DNA from 2 places in the Thermosinus carboxydivorans Nor1 genome. Region 1 is predicted to be linked to the other one. Evidence: predicted binding sites of a transcription regulator. Region 1 holds the regulator's gene; the other holds the start of a gene.
The links. Region 1 encodes HrcA, which represses chaperone genes, less so after heat shock. Its sites were predicted from a motif close to TGTTAGCACTCNNNNNNNNNGAGTGCTAACA; they were not measured.
Positions count from the first base shown of each region.

Region 2: the regulator HrcA is predicted to act here: its motif matches at 2,049-2,079, upstream of TCARDRAFT_RS10555 (glycoside hydrolase family 130 protein).

Region 1 is NZ_AAWL01000009.1:38,151-42,581, forward strand. Features, by position in the region: gene lepA (translation elongation factor 4) at 1-629, shown strand, start outside; gene hemW (radical SAM family heme chaperone HemW) at 633-1,775, shown strand; gene hrcA (heat-inducible transcriptional repressor HrcA) at 1,876-2,901, shown strand; gene TCARDRAFT_RS07790 (TCP-1/cpn60 chaperonin family protein) at 2,945-4,431, shown strand, end outside.
Region 2 is NZ_AAWL01000016.1:33,410-37,840, forward strand. Features, by position in the region: gene TCARDRAFT_RS10545 (3-hydroxybutyryl-CoA dehydrogenase) at 47-907, shown strand; gene TCARDRAFT_RS10550 (enoyl-CoA hydratase-related protein) at 921-1,700, shown strand; gene TCARDRAFT_RS10555 (glycoside hydrolase family 130 protein) at 2,169-3,170, shown strand; gene TCARDRAFT_RS10560 (glycosyltransferase family 4 protein) at 3,350-4,431, shown strand, end outside.

The sequences.
Region 1 (4,431 bases):
CACGGCTGCCTACGCCTCAGGAAATCGACCATATTGAAGAGCCGTATGTTCGTGCCAGTATCATCGTGCCTAATGACTATGTAGGGGCGGTTATGGAGCTGTCGCAGGAAAAACGCGGCGAGTTTAAAGATATGCGGTATCTTGATATGACGCGCGTAATGTTGACTTATGAACTGCCGCTTAGCGAAATTATTTATGACTATTTTGATCGTCTCAAGTCAGCTACCCGGGGTTACGCATCGCTTGATTACGAACTCATCGGCTATCGCGCGTCCAACCTTGTCAAGTTGGATATCCTGCTCAACGGCGATCCTGTGGACGCCCTGAGCGTAATTGTCCATCGCGACCGGGCCCAAGCACGCGGGCGGCAGCTGGTAGAAAAACTGAAAGAAATCATTCCGCGGCAAATGTTCGAAATTCCTATCCAGGCGGCGATTGGCAATAAAGTCATTGCTCGCGAAACAGTCCGCGCTCTCCGCAAGGACGTGCTTGCCAAATGCTATGGTGGTGACATAACGCGTAAGCGGAAACTGCTGGAAAAACAAAAAGAAGGCAAAAAGCGCATGAAGCAGGTTGGTAGCGTAGAAGTGCCGCAGGAAGCCTTTATGGCGATTTTGAAAATGGATTGACCCATGAAACTCGGGCTTTACATTCATATTCCTTTCTGCCGGCAAAAGTGTTTGTATTGTGACTTCCCTTCTCATGACAACCTAGCTCACCTGTACCAGGACTATATTGACGCTTTGTGCCGGGAAATTGCCGAGCAGGGAAGGCGTTTTGCCGGTTGGGTTGTTGATACCGTCTATATTGGTGGCGGCACCCCTACTGTGCTGCCGAGTGAACTCTTAGGCCGGGTGTTTGCCAGCCTTGCTGCCGCGTTTTCGCTGGAACCGGCTGTTGAAATTACGGTAGAAGCTAATCCGGGCACGATAGATTTGCCGCTTTTAAAGGCCCTGCGGGCTTGGGGGGTAAATCGCCTGAGTTTCGGTGTTCAGACGTTTGTTCCGCATCTTTTGCCCCTGCTCGGGCGCGTTCATACGGCCGAACAGGGGATTGAGGCTGTTGAATTGGCGCGAGCGGCTGGTTTTGACAACATCAACCTTGATTTAATGTATGGCCTGCCCGAGCAGCGCCAGGCGGACGTGGCGGACAGTCTAAGCAGGGCTACAGAACTTGGGGTGCCACACCTTTCGGTGTACGGCCTGAAAGTGGAGGAGGGCACCCCTTTCGCTGTTAGCCATGCTGCCGGTAAGCTTGCTCTGCCTGATGAAACAGAAGAAGAAGCAATGTACGACTTGGTAACTGCTTTTTTACGGCAAGCGGGCTACCGCCGGTATGAAATTTCCAACTATTGTCTGAGCGGCTACGAATGCCGCCATAATCTCAAATATTGGCACTATCAGCCTTTCTTGGGGTTAGGCGCCGCTGCTTATTCTTTCGTAGACGGAGTGCGCTGGGCTAATACTCCCCAAGTGACAGAATATATCCAGGCGCAGCGACAGGGCGCTTTGGCCGTCCACGACCGCGAAGTATTGGACAGACAAACGCAGATTACCGAATTTATTTTTCTGGCCCTGCGCACTGCCGCTGGGCTTGATAGCGGAATATTCCAAGAACGTTTTGGTATCTCTTTTTGGGACGCGTACCGCGCCACGATTGACACCCTCTCGCAGCGCGGGCTGGTAGAGCGGTGCGGCAACAGGCTGCGCCTCACCGACTTAGGGATGAAATTTGGCAATATTGTTTTTGCGTCCTTTTTGCCGGACAAGGCTTGAAATTACACGATTATCTTGACAGCGGCAGGTCACGGTGGTATGTTTTAATTAGGCATTAGCACTCTAATCGAACGAGTGCTAACAACAGGAGGTGTAAGGGGTGGACGAGAGAAAGCGGAAAATTCTTCAGGCCATTATTGATGATTATATTTCTACCGCGGAGCCAGTGGGGTCGCGCACAATTGCTCGCAAATACAACTTGGGGGTTAGTCCGGCTACTATTCGCAATGAAATGGCCGATTTAGAATTATTAGGTTATCTCGAACAACCCCACACTTCTGCCGGCCGCATACCTTCGGCCAAAGGCTATCGCTTTTATGTTGATTGTTTGCTGGCGCCGCAACCTCTTTCTGAAAAAGAAATTGCCCTGATTGAACGCTGGTATCAAACCAAGGTGCGACGGCTGGAAGAGGTCTTTCAGGAAACGGCAAAAATTCTGTCGCGCATCACCCGCAACATTTCCCTGGTACTTGCGCCGCAGCTTTCACAATGTGCTTTCAAATATATGCAGTTTTTACCACTGGATGAACGGCGCGCCATCCTTGTTGTTGTTTCCGATACCGGTTTTGTAGAAAATAAAATTATTGAAATCCCTGAGGGTATCGGTTTTCAAGAGCTGCAGAAAATTGCCGGCGCCATCAACGAGCGCCTGGCCGGTCTGGCTTTTGACCGGATAAAATCTTCCCTTTTGCGGGAAATTAAGCACGATATTATACCCAACCGCGCTCTTTTTGAAACAGCGTTAGAATTTATTAAGGATGCGCTGGCGGTAGAAAGAAAAGACCGGGTGTATACGGGCGGAACGACCCAGGTTTTGGACCAGCCGGAATTCCGCGATGTGGATAAGGTCAGAGGTTTGCTGGCCATGCTGGAAGAAGAGCAGCTCCTGGTCGATATCCTGCATATGCGGGAAAGCGACGGGGTGGTTGTCACTATCGGCGGGGAAAACAAATATACCGGCATTCATGACTGCAGCATGGTGCAAGCTACCTATCGCGTCGACGGGCAGGTAGTTGGCACAGTGGCTGTTTTGGGTCCTACCCGCATGGAATATGGCCGAATAATGTCGGTGCTGGAATTCATGCACCGGCATTTGGGGCAAATCTTGAAAAAATACGGAATTTAGGGCGGCATAAATGCCGCCCGTACCTATGGGAGGAATGGGCTAGATGAATCTTAAGCAAGCTGGCAGCGGCGCAGAAGTAGATGAACGTCTCGCGGCGCTGCTTACCAATGCCAACGCAGTACGCGCCATTACGGCGGCCGTTGAGGGAACCATCGGCCCGAAAGGGCTCGATACCATGCTCGTGGACCGTTTTGGCGAAGTCATTATTACCAATGATGGAGTAACCATTTTAGATAAAATGGATGTAAACCATCCTGCCGCCAAGATGCTGATTAATATTGCTAAAGCTCAGCAGGCCGAGGTGGGGGATGGGACAACGACGGCTACCATCATGGCCGGCGGGCTTGTTGCCGAAGGTGTCAACCAGGTATTGCGGGGTGTGCCGGTGGCCCGGGTCATTGAAGGGGTTCGTTATGGCGTCGCCCGAGCGATTGAGGAAATAAAGCGGCGAGGTCGCAAGGTAACCGATTTAAACGATCCTGTTTTACGGAATATCGCGATGATTGCCGGCCGGGAGCATGCGGATATTGCCGACCTGGTGGTAGCTGCGGCACGCCTTATTGGGGCGGAAAAATTATGCGAACCCAACTTTAAACTTTCGGATATTATCACGGCCGAAGAAGGCGCCGAAAATGAAGTATTCATGGGTGTCATTGTTGATAAAGAGCGCATGAACAAAGAAATGCCGGAAGAGCTTACGGATGTGAAGGTGCTGGTCATTGACGATGCGCTCGAGCCCGAGGAAATCGGCGATGAAGCTCTTAGCACCGAGTCAGGGTTTAAACGGTACATAGAGCTTCAAGATGAGTTCAAGCGCAATGTGCGTAAAATCGTTGAACTCGGGGTCAGGCTCGTCCTTGTTGACCGGGGCGTCCATGATGACGCCGACGAAATTCTGACCGATGCCGGCGTGATGGTAATCCAGCGCGTCCCAGCCAAAGATTTGCGGCGAGCGGCTGAGCACACCGGGGCGCGGATGATGAAACGCACCGGTCTGAAGAAAGACCTGGCTGATATTGAGAAATATCTTGGTTATGCTGAACGCGTCTACGAAGACGAGAAGCTTGAACATGTCCGTATTCTTGGCGGCCAAGGCAAGCCGATGGCCACCATTTTAGTAGGGGCGGCCACGGAAGAAGTAGTTGGTGAGCGCGAGCGCATCGCGAAAGATGCCGCGTCCAGTGTTCAGGCGGCAATCAAGGGCGGCTACGTTCCCGGCGGCGGCGCCTGCGAAATCGCCATTGCTCGGGCGGTGGAAAAAGCGCGGGAGGAAATTAAAGGCATGGCTGCATATGGTGTGGACTGTGTAACCAACGCCTTGAAGCGGCCATTGGCCCAAATCGTCGAAAATGCCGGGTTTAATCCGCTGGAAAAAGTCGAGGAGGTTATAGCAGCCCAGGCGGCAAAGGGCAGTGACTCGCTTGGCATTGATTGCGACACAGGCGAGGTAGCCGACATGCTAGAGCGGGGCGTCGTCGACCCAGTGCCTGTTAAGCTGCACGCTATTAAAGCGGCGGGCGAAGTGGCAGT
Region 2 (4,431 bases), on a different contig from region 1:
GTGTTTCGCTGTTTTATGGCAATAGAAAAACTAGGAGGTATAAGATATGGCGATTCAAAAGCTTTTGGTGATCGGGGCTGGACAAATGGGCAGTGGTATTGCCCAAGTCGCCGCTGCTGCCGGCTTGGAAGTGGTAATTCACGATATCAAACAAGAATTTATTGACCGCAGCCTTAAGACTATCGATAAGAACCTGGTTAGGCTGGTGGAAAAGGGCAAACTGACGGAAGAAGACCGGCAGGCAACGTTGGGGCGGATAAGAGGTGAGCTGGATTTGGCCGCCGCCGCAGTTGCCGTCGATTTTGCCGTAGAAGCGGTTACGGAAAACTTTAATGTCAAGAAAGAAATATTTACTATTCTTGATGATACCTGCCCGGCTCACACTATCCTTGCCAGCAATACCTCTTCATTACCAATTACCCAGATTGCCGCAGTAACCAAACGGCCGGACCAAGTGATTGGCATGCACTTTTTCAACCCGGTGCCGGTAATGCAGCTAGTTGAGGTTATCATGGGTCTTGCGACTTCGTTGGAGACTTATGAAACAACGCGGGAGTTGGCTCTTACCTTGAAGAAAACTCCAGTCAAAGTAGCGGATTTTCCAGGCTTTTGTGGCAATCGGATCATGGTGCCAATGATCAATGAAGCGATTTATGCCCTCATGGAGGGGGTGGCTAGTGTCGAGGATATTGACAACGTGGCTAAACTGGGCTTTAATCATCCGATGGGGCCACTTGCCCTCGCCGACCTGATAGGCCTCGATACTATTTTGTATGTTATGGAGGTGCTTTACAAGGGATACGGAGATCCCAAGTACCGCCCATGTCCGCTACTTCGTAAATACGTCGATGCTGGCTGGTTGGGCCGCAAATCCGGCCGTGGTTTCTATGATTACTCGATAAAGTAAGGAGGATAGGGTGATGCCTGACAATATCGTGGTGGAAAGAGATGGCGCAATAGCCGTTATTATTGTGAACCGTCCCAAAGAGATGAATGCCCTCAATCTGGCTACAATGCTGGAGCTTGACCGCATCATTCGGTCCTTGGAGGATGACCAGAGTGTAGGGGCACTGATAATAACGGGGAGCGGCGAGAAGGCTTTTGTGGCTGGAGCGGACATCAGCGAAATGGCCGATATGGGCGCCATGCAGGCCAAAGAATGGGCTCGATTGGGGCAGCAAGTCTTCTCCCGCATTGAAAACTTTCCCCGCCCAGTTATCGCCGCCGTTAACGGCTACGCTTTGGGAGGCGGCTGTGAACTGGCTATGGCGTGCGATATCCGCTTAGCATCTGAGAAAGCTAAGTTTGGCCAACCGGAAGTCAATCTAGGCATAATTCCAGGCTTTGGTGGCACCCAGCGACTCACTAGGTTGGTGGGAAAGGGACAAGCTAAACTACTTATTTTTAGTGGGGATATTATTGACGCCCAAGAAGCTTTGCGCATCGGCTTGGTAGATAGGGTTGTTTCCGCCGATGAATTAATGGTAGCTGCCAAGGCGCTAGCCAATAAGATGATAGCTAAGGCTCCGCTGGCGGTTAGCCAAGCAAAACTAGCCATTAATAAAGGTGTCGAGATGGATTCAGAATCGGGCTATATGTTTGAGTCTGAAATTTTTGGCATGTGTTTTACTACAGCCGACCAGAAGGAAGGAATGCGGGCCTTCCTAGAAAAAAGAAAACCTGTATTTAGTGGTCAATAGCATGGGAGTTGATGAGAGTTGCGTTTTCCCGAGCAAAACAGGGGAAACAATTGTTGCTTTCTAATAGCAGCAATAGACATCGATGGTTATTAAGCAGTGGTAATTTCTAGGCCGTATCGCGGATTAGCTAGCATGGACGCTAGCAAAGATCTAACAAGCAAGGTACTGCTCCATTCGTACTCCGTGCATTACTGACTATAGCAAAAAGTATTCCGTTATTTTTAAAATTCAAGTAAGTTATACTACCAAATTATTACACGTATTTAGTCGTGGGACCCTATAAAAGATTGACACGGTAAATTGCCGAAACATCTTGACGAGCAGTGCAAAATTCTATAAAATAAAACGTGTTAGCACTCGACTATAATGAGTGCTAACACGTTTCTGCTTATTGCCCTGTTAAACACTCCAGCTGATTTTTAATGTGGCCTATCAAGCGACATTATTAATTGGTTAGGAGGTTTTATTATGTCTTTTCAAAGTAAATTGCGAAATCACGATAATACTTACCGAGAACTGTTTAAACGGCATCCTGACAACCCCATATTGACCGCCCACGATTGGCCCTATGCTGCCAATACGGTGTTTAACCCTGCGGCAACCATGTTTAACGGCAAAGTGCTGCTGTTGGCGCGGGTTGAAGACCGGCGGGGTTTTTCCCACTTAACGAAAGCGATCAGTGAAGATGGGGTAACAAATTGGCAGATCGACCCTGTTCCCACTTTTGAACCCGACCCGGAACGTTATCCGGAAGAAATCTGGGGGATTGAGGATCCCCGCATAACCTGGATTGAAGAATTAGGCAAATGGGCCGTCACGTATACGGCCTATTCCCGGGGCGGTCCGTTGGTATCTTTGGCGTTGACTAAAGATTTTGTTAACTTTGAACGGCTTGGCCCCATTATGCCGCCTGATGACAAAGATGCTGCGCTTTTTCCGCGGCGGTTCAACGGCAAATGGCTGCTCGTTCACCGGCCTGTTTCGGCCAACTATGGTCCGGGGGCACACATCTGGGTATCGTGGTCTGATGATTTGAAATATTGGGGCGACCACCAAATGCTGATTAATGCCCGCCGCGGCGGATGGTGGGATAGCAATAAAATTGGCCTTTCCCCGCCACCGCTCGAAACTCCGGAAGGGTGGCTTATCCTTTATCACGGTGTGAGACAGACAGCGGCAGGAGCAATTTACCGGCTGGGACTTGCACTGCTTGATCTGGAAAACCCTTTACACGTACTCCGCAGGAGCGATGAATGGGTGTTTGGTCCGTCAGAACCCTATGAGCGGGAAGGGGACGTCGATGACGTCGTATTCCCCTGCGGCTGGATATTGGACGAAACGACGGGCCAAATCAAGATGTACTATGGTGCTGCAGATACGTGCATTGCTTTGGCAACTGCTTCACTAAGCGATCTGCTTGAATACATAAAACGATGTCCCGAACCGAAAGAAGAAGACAACCTGATATAAAAAACGGATGGCACGTATTTGGCGTATGCAGTGCCGCTGAGGCTAGTCGTAACCCAGCTTCTCTGCCGCGTATCACCTACAATGCCCTTTGTGCGGTGTTGTATAGATGGCGGCAGAGATTTTTTTGCACTAGTAAATAAAAAATGCTTAAAAATGATTGTGTTTGGAGGTGGATGGAGATGACTGCGCTGAACAGAATGAGAAAAATTGCCTTTTTAAGTACTTATCCGCCGCGGGAGTGCGGCCTGGCAACCTTTACGCAGGACCTTGTGAACGCGATGGCTACAGTTGTGCCGCTCATCAAACCGGTGGTAATTGCGGTAAACAACTCGGATTATTATTATGATGACAAGGTAGTTATGGAAATTAGGCAGCACGACCGCACCAGCTACTTGGAAACTGCCCGCAAGATTAACGCATCGGATATCGAGCTGGTGATTATTGAACATGAGTACGGCATTTTCGGCGGCGAGTGCGGCGAATACATTCTGGATTTGGTTGAAAACTTGCAAGTGCCGGTCATTACCACCTTACACACCGTATTGCCTAACCCATCGGAAAAGCAGCTAGCCATCTTGCGGGTGCTTGGGCAAAAGAGCACGCGACTGGTTACCATGGCAAGGAACACGCTGGAGATACTGGAAAATATTTACGGCATCGATCGCGGCAAAGTCGAGGTTATCCACCATGGCGTTCCTTTTCGCAATATGGAACCGCGCGAAAAACTCAAAGAAAAACATGGTTACAAAGATCACCATGTCATCAGTACATTCGGCTTGATCAGTCCGGGCAAGGGACTGGAATACGGCATCGAAGCAATTGCCAAAGTCGTTCAGGACTACAAAAATGTAATTTATCTCATCCTGGGCAAAACTCATCCCTGTGTCAAACAACAATCGGGTGAACAATATCGTCAGCAGCTGACGGAAATGGTTAAACGCCTGGGGATTGAGGAACATGTCAAGTTCGTGGACAAATATCTTACCAAGGAAGAAATAATTTACTATCTGCAGCTGTCTGACATATACCTGACGCCATACCTGGGCAAAGACCAGGCGGTGAGCGGCACGCTCGCCTATGCCGTAGGTTATGGTCGGGTAGTGGTGTCTACGCCGTACAGTTATGCCAAGGAAATGCTTGGCGGAGGGAGGGGGCTGCTTGCCGACTTCCGGGATGCCGACTCCCTGGCGAAATGTATTAAATATGTGATTGCCAACCCTGACAAAAAGCAGGAGATGGAAAAACGGACTTTGCTGTTGGG